Regions from separate parts of the Pseudaeromonas paramecii genome, predicted to be linked through region 3. Evidence: predicted binding sites of a transcription regulator. Region 3 holds the regulator's gene; each other region holds the start of a gene.
What was found. The regulator sigma-54, encoded in region 3, starts transcription at its own class of promoters, with help from an activator protein. The targets are predictions, from matches to a motif close to TGGCACNGTTTTNGCTT.
Positions count from the first base shown of each region.

Region 1: fliE (flagellar hook-basal body complex protein FliE) is a predicted target of sigma-54. The motif match lies at 3,608-3,624, and genes of this name have one in related genera.
Region 2: flgF (flagellar basal-body rod protein FlgF) is a predicted target of sigma-54. The motif match lies at 2,683-2,699, and genes of this name have one in related genera.

Region 1 is NZ_BAABFC010000009.1:142,100-149,159, forward strand. It holds gene fliH (flagellar assembly protein FliH) at 1-427, opposite strand, end outside; gene fliG (flagellar motor switch protein FliG) at 437-1,486, opposite strand; gene fliF (flagellar basal-body MS-ring/collar protein FliF) at 1,483-3,159, opposite strand; gene fliE (flagellar hook-basal body complex protein FliE) at 3,221-3,553, opposite strand; gene ABD847_RS06105 (sigma-54-dependent transcriptional regulator) at 3,695-5,044, opposite strand; gene ABD847_RS06110 (sensor histidine kinase) at 5,041-6,096, opposite strand; gene ABD847_RS06115 (sigma-54 dependent transcriptional regulator) at 6,202-7,060, opposite strand, start outside.
Region 2 is NZ_BAABFC010000009.1:171,184-178,243, forward strand. It holds gene ABD847_RS06215 (flagellar basal body P-ring protein FlgI) at 1-384, opposite strand, end outside; gene flgH (flagellar basal body L-ring protein FlgH) at 396-1,073, opposite strand; gene flgG (flagellar basal-body rod protein FlgG) at 1,093-1,881, opposite strand; gene flgF (flagellar basal-body rod protein FlgF) at 1,899-2,645, opposite strand; gene flgE (flagellar hook protein FlgE) at 2,815-4,125, opposite strand; gene ABD847_RS06240 (flagellar hook assembly protein FlgD) at 4,155-4,838, opposite strand; gene flgC (flagellar basal body rod protein FlgC) at 4,849-5,274, opposite strand; gene flgB (flagellar basal body rod protein FlgB) at 5,271-5,678, opposite strand; gene ABD847_RS06255 (CheR family methyltransferase) at 5,735-6,559, opposite strand; gene ABD847_RS06260 (chemotaxis protein CheV) at 6,582-7,060, opposite strand, start outside.
Region 3 is NZ_BAABFC010000012.1:4,161-11,220, reverse strand. It holds gene lptA (lipopolysaccharide transport periplasmic protein LptA) at 1-375, shown strand, start outside; gene lptB (LPS export ABC transporter ATP-binding protein) at 379-1,104, shown strand; gene ABD847_RS08615 (RNA polymerase factor sigma-54) at 1,150-2,598, shown strand; gene hpf (ribosome hibernation promoting factor) at 2,634-2,921, shown strand; gene ptsN (PTS IIA-like nitrogen regulatory protein PtsN) at 2,924-3,370, shown strand; gene rapZ (RNase adapter RapZ) at 3,378-4,244, shown strand; gene ABD847_RS08595 (HPr family phosphocarrier protein) at 4,231-4,506, shown strand; gene ABD847_RS08590 (hypothetical protein) at 4,558-4,929, shown strand; gene pmbA (metalloprotease PmbA) at 4,933-6,276, opposite strand; gene yjgA (ribosome biogenesis factor YjgA) at 6,431-6,964, shown strand; gene ABD847_RS08575 (rhodanese-like domain-containing protein) at 6,981-7,060, shown strand, end outside.

The DNA.
Region 1 (7,060 bases), on a different contig from region 3:
CATCCAGTTCATGCAGGGGCTGGGCCAGTCGGTCCAGCAGGCCTTGCCACTGGGTGGCCTGGCTTTCGATGAGCTCCCGCCCCAGGGCCAGACCCTCCTCCTTGCCCTGCTCAAAGCCGGCCTCATGGCCCTGCTGCAGGCCAAGCAACTTGCCCTCTTCGAGCCCCTTGGCCAACCCGGCCTCGCGACCTTCGGCAAAGCCATCCTCATAGGCGGCCTGGCGTACCGCCTCTATCTCTTCGAGGGTCAGGGGCTGCTGGGGCTCCTCCTCCGGCTCCGCCGCTTCCGGCTCGGGTCGGCGATACCAATCGGGCGGATAACCCAAGGCATTGCTCTGGGCCTCACTGCGGGGCGGTTCCATCTCCGGCCATTGCCAGGTTTGTGCTGTCTGTTCGTCAGACCCGTCATCAGGCTGCTTGGGCACCATGGCTTATCCTCACACGAAATCGTCGCCGCCACCGCCACCGAGCATGATCTCGCCGGCATCGGACAGGCGGCGGGCGATACTGAGAATTTCTTTCTGGGCCGCCTCCACATCGCTGATACGGATGGGGCCCATGGCAGCCAGGTCGTCCACCAACATCTCGGCGGCCCGTTTGGACATGTTCTTGAATACCTTGTCCTTGAGCTGATCGTCGGCGCCTTTGAGCGCCTTTTGCAGCAGCTCGCCGGGCACCTCTCGCAGCAGGGTCTGGATACCCCGGTCGTCCACGTCGATGAGGTTTTCGAACACGAACATCAGATCCTGGATCTGCTGGCTCATCTCCTCGTCGGAGTCGCGGATGGCGTCCATCAGCTGACCTTCCACGTTGGTGTCCAGGTAGTTCATGATGCTGGCCGCCGCCTTCAGGCCACCCATCTTGGCAGCCTGGGCGCCGGCGGAGCCGGCAAACTGTTTCTCCATGATGTCGTTGAGCTCTTGCAGCGCCGCCGGTTGCACCTCTTCGAGGTTGGCGATGCGCATGATGAGATCCAGCCGCACCTGTTCGGGAAACTGGCTGAGGATCTCGGCGGACTGCTCGGGGTCGAGATAGGACAGCACTATGGTCTGGATCTGGGGGTGTTCGTTCTGGATGATGCTGGCCACCTGGCGGGCATCCATCCACTTCAGGGAGTCCAGACCCCGGGCGCCGGAGCCCATGATGATCTGATCCACCAGGTTGCCGGCCTTGTCTTCCCCCAGCGCCGCCACCAGGGCCTTGCGCACGAAGTCCTCGCTGCCGATGCCGATGTTGGAGAACTTCTGGATGTCTTCGATAAACAGGCGGTGAACGGCGGTCACCTTGTCATGGCTGAAGTCTTTCATCGACGCCATGGCCATCCCCAACCGTTGTACCTGCTTGGGCTCCAGATGGCGGAAGATTTGCGCCGCGTCCTCTTCGTTCAGGCTCAGCATCAGCACCGCCGCCTTCTCGATGCCGTTCATGGCATCCAGCAGTTGCTGCTGTTCGTTGCTGATATGACTTACCTTGTTGGCTTCACTCATTTTTCAAGTTCCCGCACCACCCATTCCTTGACCACCTGCGCCGCCAGATCCGGCTCGTTGGCCACCAGTGCCCGCACTGCCTTGAGCAAGTCTTCATCCTTGTGCAGATCCGGCAGGATTAGCTGGCCCTGCCGCATGCCGAAGATGGGTTCCTGCATCTCGGCCTGATTGGCCAGCAGGTTCAGATCATCATCCCCTTCCAGGGCGATGGAGCTGTCCAGATCCACTTCCTTGCCCTCGCCCTTGGCATCCGGGTAGAGCAGGCGCTTGAGCATGGGCCGCACCACAGTGACGATGAGGACTATGATGACCAGCACGGAGGCGACGATACGCATGGCACGCCAGAACCAGGCCTGCTCATACATGGGCTCTTCGGCCACCGCCTCCAGATCCGGCCGGTTGAAGGGCACGCTCACCACTTCGATATGATCACCCCGGCTGACATCAAACCCCAAGCCGCCCTTGAGCAGGCGCCGCAGGGTCTCCAGCTCTTCCTGGGAGCGCGGTTGGCGGGTGACGGTGCCATCCTCGCCCTTGACGGCGGTGTAATCCACCGCCAGGGACACGGTCAGGCGACGAATGTTGCCGGCGGCGCGCTTGATGTGGCTGACGGTGGTGTCCAGCTCGAAGTTGCGGGTGGCCTCCTTGCGGCTGCTGCCGGAGCCCTGGCTCTGCTGGCTGCTGCCGGTGGCCTGCTCGGGGATCTTGCTATCCAGCGGTGGCTGATTGGACAGGGCACCGGGGATGCCCACGGCACCGTTGCCCATCTTGGTGTCTTCCACCGTCATCTCGGAGCGGACCGCCGGCAGATCCGGGTTGAAACTCTTGCTGGTCTGCTCCTCCTGGGTGAAGTCCAGGCTGACGTCCACCTCGGCGGTGTAGTTGTCGATGCCCAGCACCGGTGCCAGGATGGCGTCAATCTTCTGCTTGTATTCGAGCTCCTGCTTCTGCTGCAGCTCGAACTCCTTGCGGGAACGGCTGGCCAGCGGATCCTGGGAGCCGGAGTTGAGCAGGCGGCCGTTGTGATCGGTCACCGTCACCCGGGTCGGCTCCAGGCCATGGACGGCGGAGGCCACGGTATCGACGATGGCATCCACCTCTTCCTGCTTGAGGCTGCCACTGCCCAGGGTCAGCACGACGGTGGCACTGGGCTTACGCTCGTTACGGGCGAAGACGTTGTCTTTGGGGATGGCCAGCAGCACCACGGCCTTGGAGACGTTGTTGTACTGTTCGATGGCCCGCGCCAGCTGTTGCTCGCGGCTGAACTTCAGACGCTCGTTCTCCAGCCGTTGGCTGACGCCAAAGCCCGGATCCTTGAGCAGCAGGCTATCGCCGTTGTTGGTGGCGGCCTCGGGGGCAGACAGGCCGGCGCGCTTGAGCTGCAAGCGGATGTTGGCGTAGTCATCGGCATTGACGAAGATGCTGTTGCCGTTGACCTTGTAGGGGATCTGCTGCTGATCCAGGTAATCCAGGGTCTTGACCAGCTCCTCGGTGTTGAACTGGCCCAGGGGACGCTGCTCGGGCTCCTTGCCCCACACCAGAATGAAGACGGCAATGGCCAGACAGATGGCCAGCCCCAGGATCAGGGTCACCTGGCGCAGCACATCGGGATTGGACAAGAAACCAAAAGGCGAGGCTTTGGGCATGGGCACCGTATCGTCGAGGCCGCCCAACGACGCATGATTATCGCTGACCACCAGGTCGTTACGCTTTTCCTCGGCCACGATAGCCCCCTTACACCGGCATGTTCATGATGGTTTTATAGGCCTCAAGCACCTTGTTGCGCACCTGCACCGTGGCTTCAAAGGCGATGGAGGATTTCTGCCCGGCGATCATCACATCCGACAGGCTGATGCTGCGATCCCCCATGTCGAAGCGGGTGCGCAGATCATTGGTGGTCTGCTGCAGCTCGTTGACGTTGCCCAGGGCATCCTGGAGCATCTTACCGAAGCTGGAGTGCACATCGTTCACGCCAAGATCATTGCGCACCGCCTGGGTCGGCAGACCGCGAGCCTCGACGCGCATGGCCTCGAGCTCAGTAAACAGAGAGGATCCGGGTACGTTCATAACCACTCCTTGCGGGATGTCGTGTTTTTGACATCGGAACTAGATATCAGGTCAATGCAAGGAGGGTGCCATGAAAACGCAAGGCGCACCTTAGCAAAAAGGTGCGCCTAATAATATGAAAAAACGTGAAAAATGGGCGGCTCAGCCGGGAACGTCGATTCCCTGCTCACGCATGCGGGCCAACTTGTATCTCAGGGTCCTCGGGCTGATCCCCAGCTGCTCTGCCACCGCCTTGCGGCTGCCCTGGCAGGCACTGAGGGTCTCCAGGATGATCTGCTGCTCCTGTTGGCGCAGCTCACCCCCCAGACCCCCCACCTCATCGGCCAACCCCACCGGCGGCACCGCGGGGGCCGACCAATCCAGCTCCTGACTATCGAAGACCAGATCTTCGGCCTCCAGCACCCCGCCCTGCCACAGGATCAGCGCCCGTTGGATGACATTATCCAGCTCCCGCACATTGCCCGGCCAGCCATGGGCCTGCAAGCGCGCCGCCGCCACCGGGGACAACTCGGGGACCGCCACGCCCTGGGCCTGGGCATGCCGCGCCAGCAGGTGACGGGCGATGGGCAATATGTCGCCAGGCCGTTGGGCAAGGGGACGCCAGCGCAATGGAAAGACGTTGAGCCGGTAGAAGAGATCCTCGCGAAACTCCCCTTCGCTCACCGCCTGGCGCAGCTCCCGGTTGCTGGTGGCGATGACCCGCACATCCAGGGGGATGGTCTTGCGGCTGCCCAGGCGCTCCACCTCCTTCTCCTGCAGCACCCGCAGCAGCTTGGCCTGCAGCCCCAATTCCATCTCGGTGATCTCATCCAGCAGCAGGGTGCCGCCTTGGGCCTGTTCGAACTTGCCCGGACAGCCCTGCACCGCGCCGGTGAAGGCGCCCTTCTCGTAACCAAACAGGGTGGCTTCCAGCATGTTCTCCGGAATGGCGGCACAGTTGATGGCCACGAAGGGACCGTCACAGCGGCTGGACTGATCGTGGATATAGCGCGCCAGCACCTCCTTACCCGCCCCGCTGGGCCCGGAGATCATCACGGTGGCGTCGCTGCGGGCCACCCGGGCCGCCAGCTGCAGCAGCTCGCCGGTGCTGGCATCGCCAAACACCGGCGTGTGCCGCTCCACCTTGTGGGGCGGCACATAGCGGCTCACCTGGTTGAGCAACACCTCCGGCGAGAAGGGCTTGGCCAGGTAGTCAATGGCGCCTTCGCGCATGGCCCGCACGGCGCCATCGATGTTGGCGTAGGCGGTCATCAGCAACACCGGCAGTTGAGGCCATTTCTGCTTGAGATTGGCCAGCAGGGTGTGACCGTCCATGCCGCCCATCTGAATGTCGGAGATCACCATGTCGACCGCCTGTTGCCCCAGACACAGGAGGGCCGCCTCGCCGCTGTCCGCCGCCAGACAGTCATAGCCCGCCAGCAACAGGGTATCGACGATGGCCTCCTGCAGGCCGGCGTCGTCTTCCACCACCAGAATGCGTGATTGGCTCATGCCGCTCCTCCTGTCGCCGCGGCGACCTGTTGACGCTGCAAGGGCAGCATCAGGGTAAAACAACTGCCCTCACCAGGCACGGAAGCCACCGCCACCGAACCTTGATGGGCCTGCACCACCGACTGCACCACCGCCAGCCCCAGGCCGGTGCCCTGAGAGCGGGTGGTGAAGAAGGGCTCGAAGATCTGCTGGACGAGCTCAGGCGCCATGCCCTTGCCGTTGTCCACCACCCGGATGGCCACCTGCTCCGCCTGCCGCTCGGCACTGACCAAGAGCGCCCGGGCACCCGCCTGCAGGGCATTGGCCAGCAGGTTGTTGATGGCGCTGGACAGGGCATTGCCATTGGCCAGCAGCAGGAGATCCGGCTCCGGCAGGCTGATATCCAGCCGGGCACCGGCTTGGTTCATCATGGCCTCGGCACCGGCCTGCACCTGTTGCAGCAGCCCCTGCACCGACAATTCGCTCACCGCCAGATGCTCCTCGCTCTTGGCAAACAGCAGCACATCGCTCACCTGCTGCTCCAGATCCCGCAGCCGGTCCATCAGCTTGCGCTGGAAGTTGCCGCGGGCCTCGAGACTCAAGGTCCGGTTGGCCAGGTTGGCGCCATAGAGCATGGCGGCTGACAAGGGGGTGCGGATCTGGTGGGCTAGGCTGGCCGCCATGCGGCCCAGGGCCGACAGGCGCTGCATGTGAGCCACCCGGGCCTGTAGCTGGCGGGTCTGGGTAAGATCTGTGATGACGACCAGCTGCCCCGGCTCATCCCGCAGGGGTGAGGTGGTCAACTGCACCAGGCGGCCATCCCGCAGGGAGACTTCGTGACCGTCGTCCTGCCGCGGGCTGAAGGCCCGCTGGATCACTGCCACCCAGGCCTCCCCCTGCAAGGGATGTCCCAACAGCCCCTCGGCCGCCTGGTTGGCCTCGGCGATGCGCCCCTGGCCATCGAGGATCAGCAGGCCCGAGGGCAAGGCCTCGAACACGGAACGCAGGCGACCGGCATCCCGCCGGCCACGGGCGGCGATATCCAGTTCGATGAGAGGCGATGAGGCAGACATGATCCACTCCGGTATTTGACACTTGCCAGGAGTGAATCAAAAAGTATGCCAAGATATATTTGTATTGATTTACAAAAGGTTAGCTGTGCTAGTCAAAAGATTGGCTTAGAGCTCCTTGCTCATGCCGTACTTTTTCATCTTCTCCACCAGAGTGGTTCTGCGCATGCCGAGCATGTCGGCAGCCCGCGCCACCACCCCCTCCTGGGCGTCCAAGGCTTGGCGGATCATCTCCATCTCCAGCTCCGCCAGCATCTCCTTGAGGTTGAGCCCATCCTCCGGCAACACCTGGGCAAAGGGATCGGCGGCGACGGCTTGCTCTACCGGCTCTGGCTCGTCCATGAAGATCTGCGCCAGGGCATCCCGCTCCTCCCACTCCCCGGCCGGGGCCGCCAGGCTATCGCCGGTATCGCCGTAGCGGTACTTGGCCGGCAACTCGTGCAGATCCACGATGCGGTTGGGGTAGAGGATGAGCAGGCGCTCCACCAGGTTGGAGAGCTCACGCACGTTACCTGACCAGTGATGCTGCATCAGGGATTCGATGGCCCGCTGGGTGAAGCGGATCCAGGCGTGATGCTCGGCGCTGTGACGGTTGAGCAGCTCCTGCAGCAACAAGGGGATATCGTCGGCCCGCTCCCGCAAGGGCGGCGTTTCGATGGGGAAGACGTTGAGGCGGTAATAGAGATCCTCGCGGAAACTCTGCTGCTGGATCATCTGCTCCAGATCCCGGTGGGTGGCCGCTATGATGCGCACGTCGGCGACAATCGGCTTGCCGCCCCCCACCCGCTCGAACACCCGCTCCTGCAGCACCCGCAGCAGCTTCACCTGCATGGGCATGGGCATGTCACCTATCTCATCCAGAAACAGGGTACCGCCCTGGGCCAGCTCGAAACGACCACGGCGTGACGAGATGGCGCCGGTGAAGGCCCCCTTCTCGTGACCAAACAACTCGCTCTCCAGCAGTTCG
Region 2 (7,060 bases), on a different contig from region 3:
GAGGAAGGTTTGCAGCAGGGTACCGCCCCGCAGGCTCTTGGCCTCACCAATGGCGGAAACGGTCACATCCACCGTCTGCCCTGGCTTGGAGAACGGCGGCAGTTCCGCATGCACGGCTACCGGCGCCACATCCTTGATCTTGGGCTTGAGGGAGTCCGGCACCTTGATACCAAAGTTGTTGAGCATGGTGCGAAAGGTCTGCTCGGAGAAGGCGTTGTTCTTCTCACCTGTGCCCGGCAAGCCCACCACCAGGCCATAGCCGATCAACTGGTTGGTACGCACGCCCTGCACCGAGGCGAGATCCTTGATACGGGCCGCCTGGGCCTGGGGCAGCAGCAGGCTGAGCCCCAGGGCAATGGCAGTCAGGTGTCGGAATTTTGTCATTTGGCTTACTCCTAGAACGGACTCCAGGGACTATTAAAGAACTGTGCCAACCAGCCCCGCTCCTGAGTATTGGCAAAGTCACCCGTCCCACCGTAATAGATGCGCGCATCAGCCACCCGCTGGGATTCCACCGTGTTGTCGGCCTGCACATCCTCCGCCCGGACAATGCCGGTGATGCGGATATATTCGTTGCCGGTGTTGAGCATGATCCACTTCTCGCCCCGCACCATCAGGTTGCCGTTGGGCAGCACCCGGGTGACGGTCACCGAGATGTTGCCTTGCAGGCTGTTGCTCTGATCGGCCTTGGACTGCCCCTTGAAGCTGTTGTTGGCCCCCATGCCGACGCTGGTGTCATAGCCACCGACGGTCACCGGCTTGCCCCCCAGCTCCAGGGCATCCAGGCCGAGGCTGGAATCCTTGCCCAGCTGACTGTTGGCATTCTTCTTGGCGGAAGTGGACTCCACCAGTTGCACCGTGATGATATCGCCCACCTGACGCGCCTTGATGTCAGAGTAGAGACTGGTGGTCTGCTTCTGGCTGAAAATGGAACCGTTTGATTCCATGTTCACCACGCTTTCCTCCGGCATCACCGGCGAAAACTCCGGATCATCCGGCTTCGGCATATTGGGTGTCGTGGAGCAGGCGGCCAACAAGAGCCCGCATCCGGCCAAACAGAGTGCCAACTTCATGGCGGCCTCCTTCAATTCTTTACAGACGTTGTGTCACGTAGGACATCATCTCATCCACGCTGGAGATGACCTTGGAGTTCATCTCGTAGACACGCTGCGCCTGGATGAGGTTGACCAGCTCCTCGGTCACATTGACGTTGGAGGTTTCCAGCATCCCCTGCTTAATCACTCCCAGACCATCGGCCCCGGCCACCCCTTGCAGGGGCGCCCCGCTGGACTGGGTTTCCAGATAGAGGTTCTCCCCCATGGGCTGCAGGCCGGCGGGGTTGACGAAGTCGGTGACCGTGAGCTGCCCCACCACCTGGGATTCCGCCTGCCCCATCAACTGCACCGATACCTGGCCATCCGAGCCCACGGTAATGCTCTGGGCATTCTCGGGGATCTGGATCTCCGGCTGAATGGCATAGCCCATGCCGGAAGTCACTATGGTGCCTTCGTCGTTCAAGGAGAACTGACCGTTGCGGGTGTAGGCCGTGGTGCCATCCGGCAGCAGTACTTCGAAAAAGCCTCGGCCCTCGAGCATCACATCCAGGGAGTTATCCGTGGTCTGCACGTTGCCCTGGCTGAAGTTTTTCTGGGTGGCCACCACCTTGGCGCCGGCCCCCAGCATCAAGCCGTTGGGCAGGGTGGTATCCGCCGAGGAGCGGCCCCCGGGCTGGTTGATGTTCTGATAGAGCAAATCTTCAAAGATGGCCCGCCCCTTCTTGTAACCGACGGTCGAGGCGTTGGCCAGGTTGTTGGAGGTGACCGAGATGTTGGTCTGCTGGGCGTCGAGCCCCGTCTTACTGATCCACAATGCCGGATTCATAATCTTCTCCTCGTCGCTTAGCTCAGACGCAACAACTGGGTATGGGCTTCATCGTTCTTCTGGGCGGTCTGCATCATCTTGACCTGCGTCTCAAACTGCCGCTGTAATCGGATCAGGTTGGTCATCTCATCCACCACGTTGACGTTACTGGCTTCCAGGGCACCGGAGACCAGCTTGACGTCAGCCGAGGCCGGCTCAGCCTGGCCGTCCTTGCGGCGAAACAGGCCATCATTGCCCTTGTCCACGCTACGGATATCCGGATTGACCAGCTTGATGCGCTGAAACTCTTCCATGCCGTTGGGTGCCGCCCCTTCGGGACGACCGACTATGGTGCCGTCCTTGTTGATGGAGATTTTCTCCAACGGCAGGGGCAAGACTATGGGTTGACCCGCATCATCCAGCACATTGAGTCCATTGCTGGTCTGCAGCACCCCATAGGGGGAGAGCTGCAGGTTGCCCATGCGGGTGTAGGCCTGACCACCTTGGGCGTCCTGAACCGTCAGCCAGCCGTCACCTTCCACCGCCACATCCAGATCCCGCCCCGTGGTCATCAAGCCGCCCTGGGCAAAACTCTGGCCCGGACGTTCCGTCATGGAGAACACCCGGGACGGCAGACCGTCGCCAAAGGCCTGCATGGCCCGCGCTTGCTCCAGGTCCGCTTTGAAACCAACGGTGTTGGCGTTGGCCAAGTTATTGCTGCGCAACGTCAGGCTGTTCATGTTTTCTTTGGCGCCCGACATGGCCAGGTACAACAGATGGTCCATAACCCACTCCAGTCAAAATGGTGACTTAAGTGAGACGAAGCAAAGATGATGCCAAGTAATGTTCAGCGGCTAGCGAAGCGGGAGAAGGAGGAAAATAAGGGGGTAACGACCAGGCTAAAAGTCAAAAAAAACGGGCAGCCTGTCAGCTGCCCGTGAGGTGATGCCGGTGTTAGCGGATCTGCAGTATGGTCTGTTGCAAGGTACTGTTGACCTCCAACGCCCGAGAGTTGGCCTGGTAGTTGCGCTGGGCCGTAATCAGCTCCACCAGCTCAGAGGTCAGGTTGGAGTTGGACGCCTCCAAGGCCGAGGACTGGATCTTGCCGAAGGTACCCGTATTGGCCTGCCCCGGCACCGCATCGCCGGACGATAAGGATGCCTTCCAAGAGGTATCACCCACCTGAGTCAACCCTTGTGAGTTGGGGAAGTTCGCCATGGCGATAGCCCCCAGCTTGGTGGTGGTGCCGTTACTGTAGGTGGCCGCCACCAGACCGTCTGCGCCGATATCCACCTTGGTCAACCGACCGACGGTAGAACCATCCTGAGACAAAGCCGTCACTTCAAAGGAGGACGAATATTGCGTAATGCTATCGAAGTCAATCTCGATGGTCTGAGTACCATCGGCGCCATTAGTGATGATGCCGGCGCCCCCGCTGCCCAGCTGTTCGGTCACAATGGGATTGGGATTGGGGTTAGTGGCCACTGTGGTATCCAGCAGGCCCTGAGAATTAAATACCAGGGTGGCACCTGACGGCACTGAGCCCCCAGGCGTATACCCGCCGGTAATATCCACCGGTTGATCATCCATATAGCTGAACATGCGCCAGGTATTGGTGGCCGTCGAGTCTTTGACGAAGTAGTGGGTCATGGTGTGAGACTCACCCAATGAGTCATACACCACCACTGACGTAGAAGAGGTATAGGTATCGGAATCAGTGGGATCAAAATTGGCAGGATCCAGGGCTGTGGAGCCCGCCGGCAAGTTCATGCTCATGTTGACCTTTGAGGTCGCTTCCGGACTCCCCGCCGCATCCGGAATCCTCAAGGGAATAGTGGAGTCCAGGCTGACCGTCTTGGGAGTGCCATCATCGTTGACGTCATAGACCTGCAGGTAATCGCCCTGGGCTGTGGTGACATAGCCACTGGAATTGAGCTGAAATGCCCCAGCCCGCGTGTAGGTGCGATCCAGATCGCCGATATTGGCTGCGGTGACGAAGAAGCCGTTCCCTTGAATCGCCAGATCCAGCGAGTTATTGGTGAAGTTCAACGCCCCCTGGTGAAACTGCTGAGCAACGGTCGAGGTGGAAACCCCACTGCCCACCTGGGTCTTGGCATTGGCAAAGATCGAGGAGGAGTACACATCGGCAAACTCGGCGCGTGACCCCTTGAAACCAACCGTGTTGACGTTGGCAATGTTATTGGCGGTGACATCCAGGTGTTTCTGGGCCGCATACAGACCACTCAGGGCAATATTAAATGACATGGGTATTACCTCTCACTTAGCGCCGACGGCTAGTTGGATATTTCCAGGATCTGCGACAACGGTATGCTGCCTATCCCTTGAACCTTCACTACGGTGGCAACCTGGCTGTTGCCGAGCGTGACGCTCTCAACTTGCCCGTAGGTCAACACCCCCAAATCCTGTCGTTCACTCCCCACCAAGCCATTGGCCTTGAAGGTATAGGTACCGGTTGGTGCGGGGTTTCCATTCTTGTCCAAGCCATCCCACTCGAAGCTGTAATTCCCGGTCTGTTTGCCATCGATGGCAATCTCGCGCACCAGGTTCCCATCAGCATCCGTGATGCTCATCTTCAAGTTGCTCGCCCCATCCCCTGTGGTGACCACCCCTTTGACGGTATCGCCTTGTGTCAGGTAGCCGTTACTGGTGGGTGACAACACCTTCTGACCCACCAGGCTCGATGCCATCAACGCCTGGCTGGAGGTCATGTTGTCGTTGAGACTCGTCATCTGGGTGTTGAGCTGATTGATACCATCGGCCGTGGTGAACGAGGCCATCTGGGAAATCATCTGGGAGTTGTCCGTCGGTTTGAACGGATCCTGATACGAAAGCTGCTGCGTCAGCAGCTTGAAAAAATCTGCCTGCCCCAGGGTGCCGTTACTACTGCTGCTACTGGTGCTGCTAGTCTGGGTTGACGCCGTGGTGGTGACGCCGGTCAAGGCGCTATAGTCAGCCATGCTCTACTCCTTAGCCCTTGCCCAGCCGCAGCGTCTGCAACAACATCTGCTTGGCGGTATCGGCCACTTGCACATTTGTCTGGTAGGAGCGGGAGGCACTGATCATGTCCGCCATCTCTTCGATAGGATTGACGTTCGGCTTGTAGATGAAGCCATCCTTGTCCGCCATGGGATGATTGGGGTTGAACTCTTTTAGTAACGGCGCATCGCTCTCGACTATGCCTTGCACCTGCACGCCCACTGCCTCGCTCCCCGGCTGTCCACTGCCGGCTTCCTGCAACATGGCGGCAAAAACTGGCCGCCGCGCCCGGTAAGTCTCATCCACACTGGAACTCACGCTGTCGGCATTCGCCAGATTACTGGCGGTGGTATTCAAGCGCACAGACTGGGCACTCATGGCCGAGCCGGCAACATCAAAAATCCGAAAGAGACTCATACTTGATCTCCTTTGAGCGCCTTAAGCAAGCCATTGATCTTGCTGTTAAGAAACTCCAATGAGGTTTGATACTCCAGACCATTTTCCAGGAAGGCACTACGCTCCTGCTGGAGATCGACGGTGTTTCCATCCCCCGTATCGGCCTGCAGCGGCACCCGATATTTGAGCGTGCCACTCATGGCGCTGGCGCCAGCCAGGTGCTGGTTATTGGTACGCATCAATTCTGTGGTTCCACTTTGCAAACCCTGGGCCTGACTCAAGGCACTGGAAAAGTCCAGATCCTGGGCCTTGTAGCCGGGGGTATCGGCATTGGCAATGTTGCCAGCCAGAACCTCGGCCCGCTGAGAACGCACCCCTATGGTGTACTGGTGGATCCCGAATGCTTTGTCGAATGAAATGGTCATGGCGCACCTCCTGCTAGAAATTAAGCAAAAGGTGTGCCACTGGCTAGGGAGGGAGGTTATTTGAGCTTGTAGACAATCCCCGGATTACACCGGATCATCTCAAAGCGGTCGGTTAAGCCAGTCAGAGACTCAGAGGCCCCCAACATCAGATAGCCACCTGGATTCAGGCTGCCAGCGAACTGGTTGAGTATCTTGGACTTGATCTCAGGAGAGAAGTAGATCAACACATTACGACAAAAAATGATGTCAAACTTGCCCAACAAGCTATAGCTATCCAGCAAGTTGAAGGGACGAAAAGACACCAATTTTTTGACTCTGTCACTCACCCGCATCTTGTTGCCGTCGCACGCTTCGAAAAATTGACGCTTACGTTCTACGGACAAACCCCGAGCCAATGCCAGATTATCGTAGATGCCTTCCTTACATTGGTTCAGCATAGAGGCAGAAATATCCGTCCCCACAATCTGCACTCCACCCGGCAGGGTGCCAGGGCGCTTCATCTGCTGCTCCAATGCCGTGATGGCGATGGAATAGGGCTCCTGGCCCGAAGAGCTGGCGGCAGACCAGATCCGCAAGGTTTTGCCACTCTTACCCAGCTCAGGAAAGATACGATCCGTCAGCAACTGAAACGGATAGGTATCCCGAAACCATAAGGTTTCGTTGGTGGTCATGGCATCCACCACCGCCATTTTGAGATCCCGTTCACGGGGATCCATGGCTCGCTTGATCAGATCGGCCAATGTATCGGCACCGTATTGACCAACAAGAGGAGCGAGTCGACTCTTCACCAGATACTGCTTATTGGCGCCCAGCACTATGCCACTCTGGGCCTCCAAAAAGGCACTGAACTGTTTATAAAGCTCGTCGGACAGTGTCTTCATTAATCTTCTTCAACTCGTTGTTTTACAGGGCGTCTTGAACGGCCTTGGCCAGTTCGTCCGGATGGAACTTAGCGATGAAGTTGTTTGCTCCCACCTTCTGTACCATCGCCTGGTTGAACACGCCACTCAAGGAGGTATGCAATATGACGTGCAGATCCTTGAGCCCAGGATGATTACGGATCTCCGCCGTCAGGGTATAGCCATCCATTTCCGGCATTTCAATATCCGAGATAACCAAGCCAATCTGTTCAGTGATCGGGCCCTTTTCCAACATGTCCAGCAACATAGTCAGCGCATCTTTCCCATCCTTGGCCAACAGGCATTTGACACCGATGGCATTGAGCGCACGCTCAACCTGTTTGCGGGCCACGGAGGAATCGTCTGCGACCAGCACCATGCGACCACGGGTATGATGCGCCTCGCTTGAGGCAACCACATCATCACTGACATGGGTATTGACCGGCGAAATCTCATCCAGGATCTTTTCAACATCCAGGATCT
Region 3 (7,060 bases):
GATGATGTGGTGATCCGTCAGGGCACCATCGAAATCCATGCCGACAAGGTGGAGGTGATCCGCCACGGTGACAAGGGTGCCGATGAGATGATAGCCACCGGCCGCCCGGCCCGCTTCCACCAGGTGCTGGATAACGGCAAGCCGGTGGATGCCCAGGCCAATCGCCTGAGTTACAAGCTCAAGGAGCGCATGGTACTGCTCACTGGCAACGCCCGCATCAAGCAGTCGGACAACGAGATCAGCGGTGACCAGATCCGCTATGACATCCAGAAACAGCAGATGGTGGCCGAAAGCAGCGGAGGCTCCCGGGTCAAGACCATCTTCCTGCCCGACGAGATGGGCAGCTTCGATCAACCGGCCCAGGAGAAACCCTAAGCCATGGCCCTGTTACATGCCGCCAATCTGAAAAAGAGCTACAAGGGTCGCCAGGTGGTGAGCGACGTCTCCCTCCAGGTGGCCGCCGGCCAGGTGGTGGGTCTGCTGGGCCCCAACGGCGCCGGCAAGACCACCTCCTTCTACATGATCGTCGGCCTGGTACAGCAGGACGGCGGCCAGGTCTGCATCGACGAGCTGGACATCAGCTCCATGCCCATGCACCTGCGGGCCCGTAACGGCATCGGTTACCTGCCCCAGGAGGCCTCGATTTTTCGTCGCCTGACGGTGGAAGAGAACCTGCTGGGAGTGCTGCAGATCCGCCCTGAACTGACCCAGGAGGAACGGCGGCAGAAGATGGAGTCCCTGCTGGAGGAGTTTCACATCACCCATATCCGCCAGAATCTGGGCCAGAGCCTGTCCGGTGGCGAGCGCCGTCGGGTGGAGATCGCCCGGGCCCTGGCCGCCGAGCCCCGCTTCATCCTGCTGGATGAGCCCTTCGCCGGGGTGGATCCCATCTCGGTGAACGATATCAAACGCATCATAGAACACCTGCGGGATCGGGGATTGGGCGTACTCATCACAGACCACAACGTGCGGGAAACACTTGATGTCTGCGAGAAAGCCTATATCGTCAGCCATGGACATCTGATCGCGGAAGGGACACCCAGCGAGATTTTGGCCAATGAACAGGTGAAGCGGGTTTACCTGGGTGACGCCTTCAGCATTTGATCTTCTCGTCACCGGCATTGCATTAACAAGGACATACGGAAATAGATGAAGCCATCCTTACAGTTGCGACTGGGTCAGTCTCTGGCCATGACGCCACAACTACAGCAGGCGATTCGTCTGTTGCAGCTCTCCACACTGGAGCTGCAGCAGGAAATCCAACAGGCGCTGGATGCCAATCCGCTGCTGGAGCAGGAGGAGAGCGATACCCACGAGTCAGAGCAACCCAGCGAGGAAGCACAGGACAGCAGCCAGCTGGATACCAGCGAAGCCATGGAACAGGACAAGCTGCCGGATGATCTGCCCATGGATACCTCCTGGGACGAGGTCTACACCGCTGCCGGTTCCGGCCAGTCCAGCAGCCCCATCAGTGGCGATGAAGACTTCCTCTATCAGGGCGAAACCACAGAGACGCTGCAGGATTACCTGTTGTGGCAGATGCAGCTCACCCCCTTTAGCGAGGTGGATCAGGCCATCGCCCTGGCCATCATAGACGCCATCGACGACTCGGGTTACCTCACCATTGATCTGGACGATATCGTTCAGGCGGTGAGCGATGAGGATATCCAGGTTGAGCTGGACGAGGTGACCGCCGTGCTCAAGCGGGTGCAGCACTTCGACCCCATCGGCGTGGCCGCCCGCTCGGTGCAGGAGTGCCTGCAGATCCAGCTGGGCCAATACGCGCCCGGCATCCCCTGGTTGGCCGAGGCCAAGCAGGTGCTGGCCGAACACATGGATCTGCTGGGCAACCGGGACTATCGCACCCTGGCCCGCAAGATGCAGCTCAAGGAGTCCGAGCTCAAGGAGGTGCTGGATCTCATTCAGCAGCTGGAGCCCAGACCCGGCAATCGGGTGATGCAAACCGACTCCCAGTATGTGATCCCGGATGTGGCGGTGAGCAAGAAGCAGGGCAAGTGGGTGGTGGAGCTTAATCCCGATGCCATGCCCAAGATCCGCATCAACGAAACCTATGCCTCCATGGCCCGTCACGCCCGCAACAGCAGCGATACCCAGTTCATTCGCTCGCACCTGCAGGAGGCCAAGTGGTTCATCAAGAGCCTGGAGAGCCGCAACGAGACCCTGCTCAAGGTGGCCAACTGCATCGTCAAGCAGCAGCAGGACTTCTTCGAATACGGTGAAGAGGCCATGAAGCCCATGGTGCTCAACGACGTGGCCGAAGCCGTCGAGATGCACGAGTCCACCATCTCCCGGGTGACCACGCAAAAATTCATGCATACCCCGCGGGGTATCTTCGAGCTGAAGTACTTTTTCTCCAGCCACGTCAATACTGAGAGTGGGGGGGAGTGCTCTTCCACCGCCATCCGTGCCCTGATCAAGAAGCTGGTGGCGGCCGAAAACCCGGCAAAACCCTTAAGCGATAGCAAGATCGCGGATTTGCTCACCGAGCAAGGTATCATGGTAGCCAGACGGACCATCGCCAAGTACCGCGAGTCCTTGTCGATTCCCCCGTCTAGTCAGCGCAAACGCCTACTGTAAGTCACACTTACGGGGCCCTACTTAAGGACGACGTTATGCAAATTAATCTCTCAGGTCATCACATCGAACTCACCGATCCCCTGCGCGATTTTGTCACCACCAAGTTTGCCAAGCTGGAGCGTCACTTCGAACAGATCAATAACGTCCAGGTGATCCTGAACGTGGAGAAGCTCAATCAAATCGCCGAAGCCAAGTTGAACGTCAACGGCGGCGAAATCTTTGCCAATGCCCAGGATGCGGACATGTACGCCGCCATCGATGCCCTGATCGATAAGCTGGACCGGCAACTCATCAAACACAAAGAAAAGATCTCCAGCAAATAACCATGCAACTCTCCGACCTGCTCAGCGGGAACTGCACCAAGAGTGCAGTTCCCTGCTCCAGTAAAAAACGCGCCATCGAAATCATCAGTGAACTTGCCGCCGCACAGCTGGGCATCGACAGCCAGGAGCTGTTCGAATGCCTGCTGGCCCGGGAGAAGCTGGGCAGTACCGGCATTGGTGGCGCCATCGCCATCCCCCACGGCCGTATCCCGGACGAGCTGCCGGTGACCGGTGTGCTGCTGACCCTGGAGCAGCCCATCCCCTTCGATGCCATCGACAACCAACCCGTCGACATACTGTTTGCCCTGCTGGTACCCGAGAGCCAGTGCAAGCAGCACCTGCAAACCCTGGGGCTGATTGCCAAAAAACTCAGTGACAAAAACCTCTGTCGCCAATTGCGCCTGGCGGACAATGATGAAATGCTCTACCAACTGATCACCGCCCCCTGAGGAGCCCATGAAACTCATCGTCGTCAGCGGCCGGTCCGGCTCCGGCAAGACCATAGCCCTGCGGGTACTGGAGGATCTGGGTTACTACTGTGTCGACAACCTGCCGGTCTCCCTGCTGCCACAACTGGTGGCCGAGCTGCGTGGCAAGTTCGAGGAGATGGCGGTCAGCATAGACGTGCGCAACCTGCCGGAGCAGAGCGAGGATCTGGAACGTATCCTGGGGCTGCTGCGTCAGGCCTCGGATCTGGAATTCACCAGCTTCTTCATCGATGCCGACAACCCCATTCTCATCCGCCGCTACAGCGAGACCCGGCGGCTGCACCCCCTGTCCCGCAAGCAACTGACCCTGGAGCAGGCCATCCAGCATGAGACAGCCCTGCTCTCGCCCCTGTCCACCAGTGCCGATCTGCGCATCGACACCAGCCACCTGAGCATTCACGATCTCAGCGAACAGATCCGCGAGCGGGTGCTGGGCAAGAAAGAAAAAGAACTGGTGCTGGTGTTCGAGTCCTTCGGCTTCAAGTACGGCATCGCCAAGGATGCCGACTTCGTCTTCGATGCCCGCTTCCTGCCCAATCCCCACTGGATTGCCGAGCTGCGCCCCCTCACCGGCAAGGATGAACCGGTACGCCGCTATCTGCGCAGCCATGCCGATGTGATGCAGTACATACAGCAGATCGAGACCCTGCTGAGCAACTGGCTGCCCCACCTGGAGCGCAACAATCGCAGCTACGTGACCCTGGCGGTGGGTTGCACCGGCGGTCAGCACAGATCCGTCTTCATCGTCGAGCAGCTGGCGGCCCGCTTCACCGCCGCCGGCAAGACGGTGCAGATCCGCCATCACAGCCTGGAGAAATCCCATGCCGCGCATTGAGAAGCGCCTGCCCATCGTCAACAAGCTGGGCCTGCATGCCCGGGCCGCCATCAAGCTGGTACAGCTGACCGCCAGCTTTGCGGCCACTGTGACGGTCTGTAATGGGGAGCGTCAGGCGGATGCCGACTCCGTGATGGGTCTGCTTATGCTGGAAGCCGCCCAGGGCGAGACCATACGGGTGATCTGCGAGGGAGACGATGCCGCCGCTCTGATGGCCGCGGTGGAACAACTGGTGGCCGATCGCTTCGACGAAAACGAATAATGCTGCAGTGGTTCATACTTTCCCAGATAGCGCCACATCTGGAGGTGAACCATGTCTCGATGGCAACTGGGTATCGTCGCCTTGCTCTTTTCCCTATCCCTGTCCGCCAACGACAGCTTCAACAGCGAGTTGAGCCATTTCGCCGGCGGCGCCGCCATGGCCGGCGGCATCAGCCTGCTCAGTCATCACTACTACCCCGAACAAGACGCCTTCTGGATGGGCTTTGGCCTTTCCTCGCTGGCCGGTGTGCTCGGCGAGGGCGCCCAATGGGCCAGTGGCGGACGCTTCTCCGCCCTGGATGCCGGCTCCCATATGGCCGGCTCCCTGCTGGGTGCCACCACGGTGGAACATCTGTATATCCAACCCGATCTCTATCGGGCGCAGGAGCACTATGTAGGACTGCAGGCCCGCTACCTGCTCTGAGGCTTAGCTGCCGGCCAGCTTCATGCTCTCCACCAGCACTGAGCCGGTGCGCAGGCTGGAGCGGGTGTCCACGTCGTTGCCCACCGCCAGCAGGCTGGCAAACATCTGCTTGAGGTTGCCGGCGATGGTGATCTCCTGCACCGGATAGGCTATCTCGCCGTTCTCCACCCAGAAACCCGCCGCCCCCCGGGAGTAATCCCCGGTGACGATATTCACCCCCTGCCCCATCAGCTCGGTCACCAGCAGGCCGGTGCCCATCTGCTTGAGCAATTGCGCCTGTGACTCGCCACGCCCCTGCACCTGCCAGTTATGGATGCCGCCGGCGTGGCCGGTGGACGCCAGTCCCAGCTTGCGACCGGAATAGCTGGTCAGCAGGTAGGTGGCCAACCGGCCCTGCTCTATGATGGCCCGGTCGCAGGTCCGCACCCCTTCGGCATCGAAGGGCGAGCTGGCCAGCCCCTTGGCCAGATGAGCCTGCTCCAACACGCTCAGCCAATCCGGGAAGATGGACTGGCCCAGGGCATCCAGCAGGAAAGAGGACTTGCGATACAGGTTGCCGCCGCTGATGGCGGAGACTAGGTGACCAAACAGGCTGGTGGCCGCCTCGGGGGCAAACAGCACGGGCACCTGACAGGTCTTCACCTTGCGCCCGCCCAGGCGGCTGACGGTACGCTCTACCGCCTCCTCGGCGATGCGCTCCGGTGACCAGAGATCCTGCAGATCCCGGCAGGAGGAGTAGCTGTAGTCCCGCTCCATCTCGCCGTTTTGCTCGCCGATCAGCACGCAGCTGAGGCTATGGCGGCTACCGGCATAGCCTTTGACGAAACCATGGGTGTTGCCGTACACCTTGATGCCGGTATGGCTGCTGAAGCTGGCGCCGTCGGAATGCTTGATGCGGGGATCCAGCCCCAGGGCGTGGCGTTCGCAGGCACTGGCCAGCGCAATACCCTGAGCCGGATCCAGCGCGGCGGGATAGAGCAAGTCCACCTGGGGGGCCTCCCAGGCCATCCAGTCGGCGTCGGCCAAGCCGGCGAAGGGGTCACAGGCGGTGTGGCGGGCGATCTCCAGGGCCGCCTCCACGCAGCGGCGCAAGGCAGCGGGGCTCAGATCCGTGGTGGACGAGGAGCCCTTGCGCCCCTGGCGATAGACGGCGATGCCCAGGGCGCCATCCTTGTTGAATTCGATGTTCTCCACCTCGCCACCCCGGGTATTCACCGAGATGCCGGTCTGCTTGCTGATGGAGATCTCGGCGCTGTCCGCCCCCAGGGATTGGGCCAGGCTCAGCGCATCGGCCACCACAGTTTCCAATTGTGCCTGTTCCTGGCGGATCTGTTGCTCAAGGGTCATAGTAGTCTGCGTATCCAGTGTGGGGCGCGACGCGCCCGGCCGCGAGGGTTGCCGGGGAACCACCCCGGTTGGTAACCGCCAAGCCTACCACAGGCCACCCATCAGCGGGAGAAGCTGGTAATATATCCGCCATACTTAGCGACATGAGTGTCATATGAATCAAGATTTTGACCAACCCCAGGACGATGCCTGGGACGACGAGGATTACGTCAGCAAAAACCAACTCAAACGGGAGTCCACCGCCCTGCAGAAACTGGGCGAGGAGCTGGTGGCCCTGCGTCCCAGCGAACTGGCCAAGGTACCCCTGGACGAAGAGCTGGCCGATGCCATCGACCTGGCCCACCGGCTGGAAAGCAAGCGGGAAGCCAAGCGCCGTCACCTGCAATTTATCGGCCGTCTGATGCGCAACCGCGACATTGCCGCCATCGAGGCGGCCATGGATGAGATCCGCAACCGCCACATCGGTGCCAACCTGCGCCACCACAAGCTGGAGCAGTGGCGGGATCGCCTGCTGGCCGAGGGGGATGACGTCATCAACGAGCTGCTGGCCCTGAACCACGAGCTGGATCGGCAGAAGCTGCGGCAACTGGTGCGCCAGGCCAAGAAGGAGCAGGAACAGGGCAAGGCCCCCAGCGCCTTCCGCGAGCTGTTCAAGTACCTGCGGGATGGTCTCGAAGACCAGATCTGACGCGTAAGGAGTCTCCATGACCAGGCTGTTGCGTACCCTGTTGCTGCTCCCCCTGCTGGGTTGGACCGGCGCCCTGCTGGCCAGCCCGCTGGTGAT